Regions from separate parts of the Pseudomonas sp. M20 genome, predicted to be linked through region 3. Evidence: predicted binding sites of a transcription regulator. Region 3 holds the regulator's gene; each other region holds the start of a gene.

Region 1 (4,776 bases), 1.7 Mb from region 3:
AAATTCCGCCTGGAGCATGTTATCGACGATAAACGCATGCAGACGCTCGTCCCCGCCGGTGTAATAGCGGTTCAGCTCGTTGCTGCTCGGCGAGGTCCAGCCATAGGCGTAGACCTGATCCATGTTCACTTTGGAATCGAGGTAACGGAAGTTCTGGCGTGCGGTGAAGACATCGTTGAAGCGATGTTCGAATTGATACCCGAACGACTGCTGATCGCGCGAGTAACCATCAACGCCTGGCTCACCTTCGAAGAAGTGCGGCGAGATGCGGTTGCCATTGCGCTGATGAATCGTGCCGTCGGCGGGCACACCACCGTGGTAACCGCCATCCGGATCGTGTTGCAGATAAGCCTGCAGGGTCAGCGAAGTGTCTTCACTGAAATCGATACTCAGCGTGGGTGCGAGGGCGAAGCGTTTTTCCTTGTTGTGGTCGAATTGCGTGTCGGACTGATCCGTTAACCCGGTCAGACGATAGGCGATACGCTTGTCGTCATCGACCGGGCCGCTGAAATCAAAACCGACTCCACGCTGCCCCTGCGTCCCGACCGTGGCTTGCACCTGATGGTAAGCCTCATAAAGCGGTTTCTTGCTGGTCAGCGCCACCAGGCCGCCGGGCGAACTGCGGCCATACAGCACCGACGACGGTCCCTTGAGAATGTCCACGCGCTCAAGGAAATACGGGTCGACCTGCATGGTGCTGTAAGTACCGCTGTCGCCCATCGACTTGAGGCCATCGAGATAGATGTTGTCCACCGAGCCATCGTTGAAACCGCGCATCGCTACATAGTCATAGCGATGAGTCGCGCCATACGGATTGGTCAGCACGCCCGGGATGTAACGCATTGCCTGCGAGACAGTCTGCGAGCCTTGGTCATCCATTTGCTCGCGAGTGACCACCGATACGCTTTGCGAGGTTTCCAGCAACGCGGTACTGGTCTTGGTGGCGATCTGGCTGTGAGTGGCGTTGTAGCCATCCATGCTGCCCAAAGCGTTGCCGAGGGCGAAGCCTTTGATGTCGGTGGTAGGCAGGGCCAGTGCTTCGGTCTCAGCCAATGGGCGCAGGATGTAACTGCTGCCGTCCTGACTAACCGCTTCCATACCGGAGCCACCGAGCAAATGGCTCAACGCCTGATCGGTCGAATATTCACCCTGTACGCCCAGCGATTGCCGGCCCTGAGTTTGCTGCGGGGTCATCGACAACGTGATGCCAGCCTGACGGGCAAACTGATTCAGCGCCTCACCGAGAGGGCCCGCAGCCACGTTGTAGCGGTGGCTGACTTCACTGCCAGCGGGAGCCGCCGCCATGCTTATTGCAGGCATCACACCAACGCCCAATGCAGTCGAAAACAGCGCCGCTCGAACGGCGTGGCGCAACAGGCCAGATTCGGCAATGAAATTCAGAGAGTTCTTACAGGTGGCGCGGACAGTCATTGTAGGTTTCCGTAGGCAGTCGCGAAGGCTGAGTTGAAGTGCTTACTGACTAAGCCGGACTTGCTGCAAAAACCCGCCAAAAAAATTTCAGACCGCACGTTCCAGAGTCACCCACCAGCGCGTGCGATAGCGCAATTGCACCGGCAACGTCTGCGGCAGAATCGCCAGCAGTTTGTCGGTGTCTTCCAGACGGAATACGCCGGACAGACGCAGCTCCGCCACTTGCGGCGCACAGTTCAGAAAGCCCTGCCGATAACGCGCGACTTCGGCGAGAAAGTCACCCAGACGCATATTGCGTGTGACGATCAAGCCATCGATCCAGGCGCCAGCGTCCATGTCCAGCGTCGGGGCCGGGCGGACCTGGTGATGGTCGATCAGATAACTCTGCCCGGCGAGTGCTTCTACCGAGGTGCCGCCGGAGTGGATGGCAACCTGGCCATGGGTGACGCTGAGCCGCGTGCAGTCATTGTCCTGACGCAGGATGAATCGGGCATCGACGGGCTCATAAGTCCCGTGACGATTTTGTACCCGCAGTGGCCGATCAGTCGGCGCGCCCTCGTCGGAGCCACCACACGTGACAATGATCTCGCCGCGAGTCAGTTTGATCAGGCGCTGTTGCGCCGTGTAATCCAGATCCACCGCGCTGGCCGTGTTCAACTCGATCCGGGTACCTTCCGGCAACTGGAAGGCGCGCCGCTCGCCCGTCGCCGTAGCGTAATCGGCGCTCCATTGCTGCCACGCGGCAGTGTCCTTGGCCAGCCAGGCGGCGGAACCCATCAGCAATGCGCCAGACAACAGCTTCAAAGCCTGCCGACGGCCAAGGCCTTGGGCACTGTTTTCCAAAGTATTGAACGCCACCTGCGCACCGGGTACTGCACGCAGATTGTTGCTCAATTCGGCTTGCAGCGACTGCACGCGTTGCCAGGCCAGTTCATGCTCGTGGTGTTCGGCACGCCATTGCTCACACTGGCGATTCAACCGCGAATTGCCATGGTTATTGCGCAAGCGCAACAGCCAATGGATGGCTTGTTTGACCACGTGTTGCTGTGGCTCGGCACGGCGACCGAGTGCGGTGTGATCTACAGGCATCAGCTTTCGTACCGCAGCACGTAGCAGTGATACAGCGCATCGGCGACGTAACGCTCAACTGAGCGCAACGACAGGCCCATCTGCTCGGCAATCTGCTTGTGGGTCAAACCTTCGCACTGCGCCAGCAGAAAGGCCTGACGCACTTTCGGCTTAAGTCCTTCAAGCATGCGCGCGATGTTTTCTAGCAGTTCGATCACCAGCGCCCGGGCTTCGGCACTAGGCGTCTCGGCTTCGGGCAAATGAGCAATGGTTTCCAGATAGGCCCGTTCGATTTCTTCGCGACGCCAATGGTCGATCACCAGCCCGCGAGCGATGGTCCGCAGGAAAGCGCGCGGCGCCTTGAGTTCGAGGCGTTCGGTGCGTTGCAGCAGACGCAGGAAAGTGTCCTGCGCGAGATCTGCCGCATCCGCCGCATTGCCCAGCCGTGCGCGCAGCCAAGCGTTAAGCCAGCCGTGATGACTACTGTAAAGCGCCTGTACTGCAAACTCAGGTGAGGACATGAACGCGGACGTCACAAATGATAATTAGTCGCATTGTCATGAAGGGTTACGGAATTTGCAACCGTCGCTCGAACATTGCTCCTGGAAAACACCTGGTTGAAAGCTCTGGCACGCCGTTCGGCGGGAATCCGGCAGAAATACCATCCATTTCCCGCTCAACCCTAAGATTTCTCCGACACGTGCCGACAGACTGGTGAGACATGCGTGCACCAAAGTAGAGCGGCCAGAAGAACGCTGCCTGCGCTGTACATGGAATGTTGCATCCGGAACGCATCCCCACTTTTCGCATAAGAAGTCCCATGAAATGAATCTCAAGTTCAGCCATAAAATCCTGTTGGCCGCCTCGGGCGTCGTGGTCCTGGCGTTCGCGCTGTTCACCCTCTACAACGACTACCTGCAGCGAAACACCATTCGCCAGAACCTCCAGTCCTCCGTACAGCAGGCCGGTGATCTGACCGCCAGCAGCGTGCAGAACTGGATGAGCGGGCGGATTCTGGTGCTGGAAAACCTCGCGCAGAATGTTGCGCATCAGGGTAAGGACGCGGATTTCCCGGGTCTGGTCGATCAACCGGCCTTCACCTCGAATTTCCAGTTCACCTACGTCGGTCAGGCCAACGGTGTGTTCACCCAGCGTCCTGACGCGAAGATGCCTGACGGCTATGACCCGCGTCAGCGCCCTTGGTACAAGCAAGCCGTGGTAGCTGACAAAACCATGCTGACGCCGCCGTACATGGCTGCTGTCGGCGGGCTGGTGGTGACCATTGCCATGCCGGTGAAAAAGAACGGCGAACTGCTCGGTGTGGTCGGTGGTGACCTGAGCCTGGAAACCCTGGTGAAGATCATCAACTCGGTGGACTTCGGTGGCCTGGGCCATGCGTTTCTGGTCAGCGCCGACGGTCAGGTGATCGTCAGCCCGGACAAAGACCAGGTCATGAAAAACCTGAAAGACATTTACCCGAACACCAGCGTGCGCATCGAAAAGGGCAACCAGAACGTCGTGCTTAACGGTCAGGAACGTATTCTGTCGTTCACTCCGGTCAGCGACCTGCCGAATGCGCAGTGGTACATCGGTCTGTCGATCGATCGCGACAAGGCCTACGCCGCACTGAGCCAATTCCGCACTTCGGCGTTGATCGCGATGTTTGTCGCCGTGGCCGCGATTGCCTTGCTGCTGAGCCTGTTGATCAACGTTCTGATGCGTCCGCTGACCACCATGGGCCGCGCGATGCAGGACATTGCTCAGGGCGAAGGCGACCTGACCCGTCGTCTGGTGGTTGAGAGCAAGGACGAATTCGGTGAGTTGGGCAGTGCGTTCAACCAGTTCGTTGAACGGATTCACGCGTCGATTTCCGAAGTGTCCTCGGCAACCCGTCATGTGCACGATTTGTCGCAACGGGTGATGGCGTCGTCCAACGCCTCGATCATCGGCTCCGACGAGCAAAGTGCACGCACCAACAGCGTCGCTGCGGCGATCAACGAACTGGGCGCTGCTACTCAGGAAATCGCCCGCAACGCTGCCGATGCTTCGCAACACGCCAGCGGCGCCAGCGAGCAGGCCGATGACGGTCGTCAGGTGGTCGAGCAGACGATCCAGGCGATGACCGAGCTGTCGCAGAAGATCAGCCTGTCGTGCACGCAGATCGAAACCCTGAACGCCAGCACCGACAACATCGGCCATATCCTCGATGTGATCAAAGGGATTTCGCAGCAGACCAACCTGTTGGCACTCAACGCTGCGATCGAAGCGGCGCGTGCC
Region 2 (4,776 bases), 1.3 Mb from region 3:
CCCATGACGGACTGCGCCGCATTGGCGCCAATCTGCTCGCTCAAGGTGCGTTTGCCGCTGAACTGCGCTTCGGGATGCACTTGGATCAAACCGTCGGAGCGCACGAGATAGACCTTGCCGCGCTGACCAAAGCTGAAGTTGTGAATCAGCTCCGACAGCTCTTTCATGCTCAAACCAAGCCCGGCTACGCCGACCACTTTACCGGCCTGCTCGACTTTCAGATCGATGAACAGCGCCAATTCTCCGGTGGCGCCGTCGTTGTCGATATTGAGGGTGCGCGGCTGATTGCTGTCGAGGAAGGAATAGAACCACGCGTCGGCCGGTTTGGAACGACTGAGGGTGCGATCCAGGCCTTTTTCGGTGATGTAATGATTGGATTCGGTGCCGATGATCAAAGCGGTAAAGGCTTTATGTTCGGCGCGGATGCCTTCCAGATACTGCGCGAAGCCCGCCGTTTTGCTGCTGTCTTCGCCTGAGGCGAGCCAGTCGCGGACCATCGTATTGCTGGCGATATCTTTGGCCGCCGTCAGCGGTTGCACAAGGATGCGTTCGATATCGTTGCGCGTCGCTTCGATGCTCGATGGCAGCGCTTGCTCGACCAGATAGCTCTGGGCGAGGCGGTTGACCACCAGGGTATAAATGCCAACCACGATCAGGATACTGACCAGCAGGGCGGTGCCCATGCTGAGAATCAGTTGCCATTGAATACTGCGTCGCCACAACTGCATGGAGCACCCCCAAAGAATAAGTGGCCGAAACAATGCAACAGCCGTGCCGATTGTATACAACCCGATCGACAATCTATTCTTTGGTTGTGCGCAACCCGATCAACCCTGATTGATGGTCTTGGCGATAGTGTCGACCGTGGCGCTGACTTGCTCTTGGTAACGGTCGAGTTCTTCTTTGTGCTGCTTCTTCATTTCAATCTGCTGCGAGCACAGATTCATCGCCGCGAGCACCAGCAAGCGGTCACCGATCAATGTCGGGTATTTGCGCTTGGTGTCATCCAGCGCTGCCTTGAGCATCATGGCCGCGTCCAGCAGGGTCTGTTCTTCCCCGGCCGGTGCCTTGATCGAATAGTCCTCCCCGAGAATGGAGACGACTTTTACCCCTGCTGTGTGGTGGTTCATGCGCTGACAGGACCTGCGTTGACGCGATCAACCAGGGCTTGAATGCGGGCTGCGGTGGCGCCGTGCTTTTCTTCCTGCTCCATCAGGTTCAGTTGCAGGCTTTCGTTTTCATCCTTGGCCTGGGCCAGTTCCGTGGACAAGGTCTGGTTGGTCTGCGCAAGGCTCTGGTTCTGTTGCACCAGGTCGCTGACGAGCTGTTCCAATTGGCTGAGGGATGCTTCCAACATTTTGATCTTCCAAGCGTTTTTCAAAGGGCGCGTACGATAAAGAAAAGTCACCACGGATGCCAGGGTTAAACCGGCGCAAGGCCTTGATTTTCCTGGTGGCGGATCGTTCCTGCGAGTTTTAAAGACTGTGATCTGCCGATCTGGTTCCTGCACTTCGTCGCCCCAGCCCTTCTGCGACAAATACGCACAGTGCCTCAAGACTTTAGTCGTATGACCGATAAGTCATCCATATCGCAGTCTCAGCCCGCATGGAAGCGGCCCTCTCTTGGTATCCGCCCATGTCCCTCCGCAATATGAATATCGCCCCACGGGCGTTTACCGGCTTCGCCCTGATCGGCGGCCTGATGCTGATTCTCGGTGTGTTCGCGCTGAATCAGATGAGCAAAATCCGCGCAGCAGGCGAAGACATCGCCACCGCCAGCGTGCCTTCGATCAAGGCCCTCGACGAATTCACCCAACTGACCCTGCGCCTGCGCGTTTTGTCGTATCGGTTGCTGATCAATCGTGAACCGGACGTTCAACAAAAGACTGTCGAGCTGTTCGCGCTGCGCAACAAGCAGATCGCCGACGCCCAGCGCGCCTACGAACCGTTGATCGACGGCCCGCAAGAACGTGCGGCTTACGATCAATACGTGCAGTTGCTCGCGCAGTACCGCCAGCTTGAAGACCGGATGAAAACCCTGTCGCGCAACAATCAGATCGATGAACTGCGGCAGATGCTCAACTCGGACTTGCTGAGCAACTCGGAAGCGGTGAACACCGCCCTGGCGCGGCTGTTGGAGATCAACACCCAGCAAATCGCCGACACGGATAAAGGCGCAAGCGAGCAGTTTTCGATGTCTTTCAACCTTGTGGTCACGTTGTTGGTGATCGCCACTGGCCTGACGTTCCTCTTCGCCTGGCTGCTGACCGTCAGCATTACCAAGCCGATCTCCAAAGCATTGGAAGCTGCGGAAACCATCGCCGAAGGCAACCTGACCCAGCCGATCCACGTTGACGGTGAAGACGAGGCAGGCCGTCTGCTCGCGGCCATGGCGAAGATGCAATCGAAGCTGCGTGACACCCTGCAGCGTATTTCCGGCTCGGCGACTCAGTTGGCTTCGGCGGCTGAAGAACTGAACAGCGTCACCGACGAAAGCGCCCGTGGCCTGACTCAGCAGAACAACGAAATCGAACAGGCGGCCACCGCCGTCAATGAGATGACCAGCGCTGTGGAAGAAGTCGCACGCAACGCGGTGAGTACTTCGGAAGCCTCGAAAAACGCCACCACCTCCGCCGGCGACGGTCGGGACCTGGTGCAAGAAACCGTGAGCGCCATCGAACGCATGAGCGCCGATGTGCAGAGCACTGCGTCGTTGATCGGTGATCTGGCCAATGAATCCCGTGACATCGGCAAGGTGCTGGATGTGATTCGTGGCCTGGCTGATCAAACCAACCTGCTGGCGCTGAACGCGGCAATTGAAGCAGCGCGTGCCGGTGAGGCCGGTCGTGGTTTTGCGGTAGTGGCCGATGAAGTACGTGCCCTCGCGCACCGCACACAGCAGTCGACCAGCGAAATCGAGCGGATGATCGGCAGCATTCAGAGCGGTACCGAACACGCCGTGGATTCGATGCGCAACAGCACCGAGCGCGCCGAGTCGACCCTGAACATCGCCCGTGGTGCCGGCATGTCGCTGGACACCATCAACACCGCCATCGTCGAGATCAACGAGCGCAATCTGGTGATCGCCAGCGCCGCCGAAGAACAGGCGCAAGTGGCGCGGGAAGTGGATCGCAACCTGGTGAACATCCGCGACCTGTCAGTGCAATCGGCGACTGGGGCGAATCAGACGAGTGCGGCGAGCAATGAACTGTCGCGGTTGGCGCTGGATCTGAACAACATGGTTGGGCGGTTTAGCCTGTAATTCTGTAGATCAAGATCAAGATCAAAAGCGCCCTCACCCCAGCCCTCTCCCAAAGGGAGAGGGGGAAAGGGAGCAGATCGGGGGTCTTTCAGATTTTCAGTTCGGCGCGATATTTCAGGTCGATGTACCTCGCCCAAACACCTCAATCAGTCCCCTCTCCCTCCGGGAGAGGGCTAGGGTGAGGGCAGCAATCGCCCGCCGAACACAAAACCTGATGCCACACTGAAAAACCTTTTTGACAGCATCACATTTCAACAGGTTAGAATCGCTGGCACGCAGACTGCATGGTCAGTTTGTGCCCGTCTTTACGCTTCTGGAGTACTGCCTTTGAATGCGACGACCATCAACAGCCTGTTCTTGATCGGCGCGTTGCTGGTAGGCGCAAGCATTCTTGTCAGTTCGCTTTCTTCCCGTCTCGGCATTCCGATTCTGGTCATTATTCTTGCGGTCGGCATGGCCGCCGGGGTCGATGGCGGCGGGATCATTTTCGATAACTACCCGACGGCCTATCTGGTCGGCAACCTTGCGCTGGCGGTGATCCTCCTCGACGGAGGCCTGCGTACGCGGGTGTCGAGTTTCCGCGTGGCCTTGTGGCCGGCGTTGTCGCTGGCCACGGTCGGGGTGTTGATCACCACCGGGCTGACCGGCATGGCCGCCGCCTGGTTGTTCGACCTCAATCTGATTCAAGGTCTGTTGATCGGCGCCATCGTTGGCTCAACCGACGCCGCGGCGGTGTTCTCGCTGCTCGGCGGCAAAGGCCTGAACGAACGGGTCACCGCCAGTCTGGAAATCGAATCCGGCAGCAACGACCCGATGGCGGTGTTTCTCACTGTCACTCTGATCGACATGCTCGCCAGCGGCCAGACCGGCCTGCACTGGAGCCTGTTGACCCATCTGATCCGCGAGTTCGGCATCGGCGGCGTGATCGGTCTCGGTGGCGGCTGGCTGATGCTGCAACTGGTCAACCGGATCAATCTGGCCGCCGGCCTGTATCCGATTCTGGTGATCGCTGGCGGTCTGGTGGTGTTCGCCCTGACCAACGCCCTGCACGGCAGCGGCTTCCTCGCCGTTTATCTGTGCGGTCTGGTCATCGGCAACCGCCCGGTGCGCAGCCGCCACGGCATTCTGCACATGCTCGACGGCATGGCATGGCTGGCGCAGATCGGCATGTTCCTGGTCTTGGGGCTGCTCGTGACCCCGCACGACTTGCTGCCGATAGCCCTGCCCGCTCTCGGTCTGGCGCTGTGGATGATTCTGTTTGCGCGGCCGCTGTCGGTGATGGTCGGCCTGCTACCGTTCAAGGCCTTCCACGGTCGCGAAAAAGCCTTTATTTCCTGGGTTGGCCTGCGCGGCGCGGTACCGATCATTCTCGCGGTGTTCCCGCTGATGGCCGGGCTGCCGAATGCGCAGCTGTACTTCAACCTCGCGTTCTTTATCGTGCTGGTGTCGCTGCTGGTGCAGGGCACGAGCCTGCCGTGGGTCGCCAAGCTGCTGAAAGTCACGGTACCGCCGGAG
Region 3 (4,776 bases):
CGAGCAAGGCTTCGAATTCGTCGTCGGTGATGTCAGAGCTGTCGCCCTTGACCGGAGCAGCAGGGGCTGCCGCCGCTGGCGCAACCGCGTCCACCGCAAACTGGCCCTTGCCGTGCAGTTGATCGAGCAACGACTCGAACTCGGCATCGGTGATTTCATCGCTCGCGGCTTCAGCGGCCGTTTGCGCAGGGGCAGCAGCGGCCGGGGCTTCGGCTTCAGCCTTGACGGCGTTCAGCGAATCCAGCAGCTGTTCAAATTCGTTATCGGTGATGTCGCCCGACGAGTCGCCTTCGACGACCAGTTCTTCGATCATCTCGGCCACTGGCGAAGCCGGGGCTGCGTCCGCCGATTGCGGTTCGGCCAGACGCGCCAGGGCGGCCAGCAGCTCCGGCGTGGCGGCGGTGATCGGAGCACGCTCACGAACTTCAGTGAACATGCTGTTCACCGCGTCCAGTGCTTCGAGGACAACGTCCATCAGTTCTGCATCAACGCGACGCTCACCCTTACGCAGGATGTCGAACACGTTTTCGGCGATGTGACAGCACTCCACCAGCTCATTGAGCTGAAGGAAGCCGGCGCCCCCTTTTACAGTGTGGAAACCGCGAAAAATTGCGTTGAGCAGATCTGCGTCATCCGGGCGGCTTTCCAGCTCGACCAGTTGTTCGGACAGTTGCTCAAGAATCTCGCCGGCCTCAACCAGGAAATCCTGAAGGATCTCTTCATCGGCGCCGAAGCTCATTAATGGGGTGCTCCTACAGGTCTAAAAACCCAAAAAACCTAAAATTCCAAAACTCTAGAACCCGAGGCTGGATAACAAATCGTCCACATCGTCCTGACCGGACACAACGTCTTCTCGTTTATCGGCATGAATCTGCGGACCTTCACCCTGCGAGAGATGTTTTTGTGGATCTTTTTCTGCAAGCATCGCGGCGCGGTCATGTTCGATGCCCGCAAAGCGGTCCACCTGACTGGCCATGAGCACGAGTTTGAGCAAATTGCTTTCGACTTCGGTGACCAGTTGGGTCACACGCTTGATCACCTGACCGGTCAGGTCCTGGTAATCCTGGGCCAGCAGGATGTCGTTGAGATTGCTCGACACCGCACGGTTGTCCGTGCTGCTGCGTGACAGAAAACCGTCGACCCGGCGCGCCAGTTCACGGAACTCTTCAGCCCCGACCTCGCGACGCATGAAGCGACCCCAATCGGCGCTCAAGGTCTGCGCTTCGTCAGCCAGACCATTGACCACCGGCGTGGCGCTCTCCACCAGATCCATGGTGCGGTTGGCCGCGGCTTCCGTCAGCTTGACCACATAACCCAGGCGTTCGGTGGCGTCGGTGATTTGCGACACTTCCTCGGCCTGCGGCATGTTCGGGTCGATCTGGAAGTTGACGATCGCACTGTGCAATTCACGTGTGAGCTTGCCGACTTCCTGGTACAGGCCACGGTCACGGGTCTGATTGAGCTCATGGATCAGTTGCACAGCGTCGCCGAACCTGCCTTTTTCAAGGCTTTCGACCAGTTCGACCGCGTGTTTTTTCAGGGTCGACTCGAAATCGCCCTGTGAAGATTCGTTATGCTCCATAGCTCCCCCGCGCGTTCATCAGCCGATGCGTTCGAAAATCTTCTCGATTTTGTCTTTCAACGCCTGAGCCGTGAAAGGTTTGACTACGTAGCCGTTTACACCGGCCTGAGCGGCTTCGATGATCTGCTCGCGCTTGGCTTCTGCAGTCACCATCAGCACTGGCAGGTGCTTGAGTTTTTCATCGGCACGCACGTGGCGCAGCAGGTCGATACCGGTCATGCCCGGCATGTTCCAGTCCGTTACCAGAAAGTCGATGCTGCCGCTGTTGAGCACTGGAATGGCAGTCACGCCATCGTCAGCCTCGACGGTGTTGGTGAACCCAAGATCACGCAGCAGGTTCTTGATGATCCGCCGCATCGTTGAGAAGTCATCAACGATGAGGATTTTCATGTCTTTGTTCAATTCGACCTCCAAGCAGTCTTAAACGCGCCCAGCACCTGGACGCGCCACTTCAATCAATCGGCGCAGCACTTGAAGACTGTCTGGAGCACAACAGAGCAAGACCGGTGCCGTTCATCACCGCACCAGCCTCGTTCGCAGTGTCCCCACACTGCCTTCAGCGCGCTCGCCACTCCCCCAAACGCCCCCGCAAACGGGCCGCGCACTGGCTGTGTAACTGGCTGACCCGCGATTCACTGACGCCAAGGACTTCACCGATCTCCTTGAGGTTCAGCTCTTCGTCGTAGTACAGCGCCAACACCAGTCGCTCACGCTCCGGCAAATTGGCAATCGCGTCCGCCAACGCTGCCTGGAAACGTTCATCTTCCAGATCGCGTGACGGCTCAAGATGAGCACTCGCGCCATCCTCGTGCAGCCCTTCGTGTTCGCCGTCCTGCAACAGATCGTCGAAACTGAACAGGCGACTGCCCAAGGTGTCATTCAAAATCCCGTAGTAATCGTCGAGACTCAATTGGAGTTCGGCTGCAACCTCGTGATCTTTAGCGTCACGGCCGGTTTTAGCTTCAATTGAGCGAATTGCGTCGCTGACCATACGGGTATTGCGGTGAACCGAGCGTGGTGCCCAGTCCCCTTTGCGCACTTCGTCGAGCATCGCGCCGCGGATTCGAATGCCCGCGTACGTTTCGAAACTGGCGCCTTTGCTGGCGTCATATTTGGTCGAGACTTCGAGCAGGCCGATCATCCCGGCCTGGATCAGGTCTTCGACCTGCACACTCGCCGGCAACCGTGCCAGCAAGTGGTAGGCAATGCGTTTGACCAGCGGCGCGTAACGCTCGATCAGCTCGTACTGAGCGTCGCGTGCCGACTTCTTGTAGTAGTTCATACCGCTTGCTGTCATAGCACGGGCCCTGCCGTTTGCTGCACGAGGCGCTCGACGAAAAACTCGAGATGGCCACGCGGGTTGGCGGGCAGCGGCCAGGTGTCGACCTTCTGTGCAATGGCCTTGAATGCCAGCGCGCACTTGGAGCGCGGGAAGGCTTCGTAAACGGCACGCTGCTTCTGCACCGCTTTACGCACGCTTTCGTCGTAAGGCACGGCGCCGACGTATTGTAGGGCCACGTCAAGGAACCGATCCGTGACCTTGGTCAACTTGGCGAACAGGTTGCGCCCTTCCTGCGGGCTCTGCGCCATATTGGCCAGCACGCGGAAGCGGTTCATGCCGTAATCGCGGTTAAGCAGTTTGATCAGTGCGTAGGCGTCAGTGATCGAGGTTGGCTCGTCGCAGACCACCAGCAACACTTCTTGCGCGGCGCGTACGAAACTGACTACCGAGTCACCAATACCCGCAGCGGTGTCGATCACCAGTACGTCGAGATTGTCGCCGATGTCGCTGAACGCCTGAATCAGGCCGGCATGTTGCGCCGGGCTCAGGTGGACCATGCTCTGCGTGCCGGACGCGGCCGGGACGATGCGGATGCCACCGGGGCCTTGCAACAGCACGTCGCGCAATTCGCAACGGCCTTCGATCACGTCGGCCAGTGTGCGTTTAGGGGTCAGACCCAACAAAACGTCGACGTTCGCCAGTCCCAGATCGGCGTCCAGCAGCATGACCCGACGGCCAAGCTCTGCCAGCGCCAGAGACAAGTTCACTGACACGTTAGTCTTGCCGACGCCACCTTTGCCGCCGGTCACCGCGATCACCTGTACGGGATGCATGCTGCCCATGTTATTTCTTTACCTTGTCTTGCATAGACGGAGGCCACATTACTGGCTGCGCGTTCACAACCGGAACAATGCATGGCAGACCATCGATGTAGGTACAAAAACTGTTCATGAATACCTCAGCCTACCTGCTTGGTCGGGCTGTGATAGATATCAGCGAACATGTCAGCCATGGCTTCTTCGCTGGGTTCTTCCTGCATTTGCACGCTGACGGCGCGGCTGACCAGTTGATGACGGCGCGGCAGATGCAAATCATCCGGAATCCGTGGGCCATCGGTCAGGTACGCGACCGGCAATTCATGACTGATCGCCAGGCTCAACACTTCGCCAAGGCTGGCCGTTTCATCCAGTTTAGTCAGGATGCAGCCGGCTAGCCCGCAACGCTTGTAACTGTGATAAGCGGCGGTTAGAACCTGTTTCTGGCTGGTGGTTGCCAAGACCAGATAATTTTTTGAACGAATGCCACGCCCGGCCAGACTTTCCAGCTGCATGCGCAGCGCCGGATCGCTGGCTTGCAGGCCGGCAGTATCGATCAATACCACGCGTTTGCGCAGCAGTGGATCCAGCGCCTGCACCAACGATTGGCCCGGATCGACGTGGGTCACCGGCACATTGAGAATGCGGCCCAGCGTCTTCAGTTGTTCCTGCGCACCGATGCGGAAACTGTCCATGCTCACCAGCGCGACATTCTGCGCGCCGTATTTCAGCACGTAGCGCGCGGCGAGCTTGGCCAGCGTGGTGGTCTTGCCCATGCCGGCAGGGCCGACCATGGCAATCACACCGCCCTCTTCCAACGGCTCGACTTCCGGTACGGCAATCATCCGCGCCAGGTGCGCGAGCAACATGCGCCAAGCCTGACGCGGTTCTTCGATATCAGTGATCATCGCCAGCAGATCGCGCGACAACGGGCCGGACAGACCGATACGTTGCAGACGACGATACAGATTGGCTTGCGCCGGACGGCTGCCTTGCAGCTGATTCCAGGCCAGAGTGCCGAGCTGAACTTCCATCAGCTCGCGCAGGCTGTTCAATTCGAAACGCATCGAATCCAGGGCACGCGGATCAACGCCGCC

Evidence for each region. The regulator FliA, encoded in region 3, starts transcription of late flagellar genes. The targets are predictions, from matches to a motif close to CTAAAGTTTNNNNNNNNNNNGCCGNTAA.
Region 1: a site for FliA is predicted at 3,182-3,209, ahead of ACI514_RS24660 (methyl-accepting chemotaxis protein). Genes of this name have one in related genera too.
Region 2: a site for FliA is predicted at 1,551-1,578, ahead of ACI514_RS23075 (methyl-accepting chemotaxis protein). Genes of this name have one in related genera too.

The regions. Positions count from the first base shown of each region.
Region 1 covers NZ_CP173611.1:5,582,168-5,586,943, reverse strand. The annotation lists gene ACI514_RS24675 (TonB-dependent siderophore receptor) at 1-1,431, opposite strand, end outside; gene ACI514_RS24670 (FecR domain-containing protein) at 1,519-2,520, opposite strand; gene ACI514_RS24665 (sigma-70 family RNA polymerase sigma factor) at 2,520-3,020, opposite strand; gene ACI514_RS24660 (methyl-accepting chemotaxis protein) at 3,325-4,776, shown strand, end outside.
Region 2 covers NZ_CP173611.1:5,215,531-5,220,306, forward strand. The annotation lists partial or broken gene ACI514_RS23060 (cache domain-containing protein) at 1-728, opposite strand, end outside; gene ACI514_RS23065 (cell division protein ZapA) at 828-1,130, opposite strand; gene ACI514_RS23070 (hypothetical protein) at 1,127-1,357, opposite strand; gene ACI514_RS23075 (methyl-accepting chemotaxis protein) at 1,636-3,261, shown strand; gene ACI514_RS23080 (potassium/proton antiporter) at 3,589-4,776, shown strand, end outside.
Region 3 covers NZ_CP173611.1:3,903,504-3,908,279, forward strand. The annotation lists gene ACI514_RS17285 (chemotaxis protein CheA) at 1-739, opposite strand, end outside; gene ACI514_RS17290 (protein phosphatase CheZ) at 794-1,582, opposite strand; gene ACI514_RS17295 (chemotaxis response regulator CheY) at 1,601-1,972, opposite strand; gene fliA (RNA polymerase sigma factor FliA) at 2,139-2,879, opposite strand; gene fleN (flagellar synthesis regulator FleN) at 2,876-3,706, opposite strand; gene flhF (flagellar biosynthesis protein FlhF) at 3,823-4,776, opposite strand, start outside.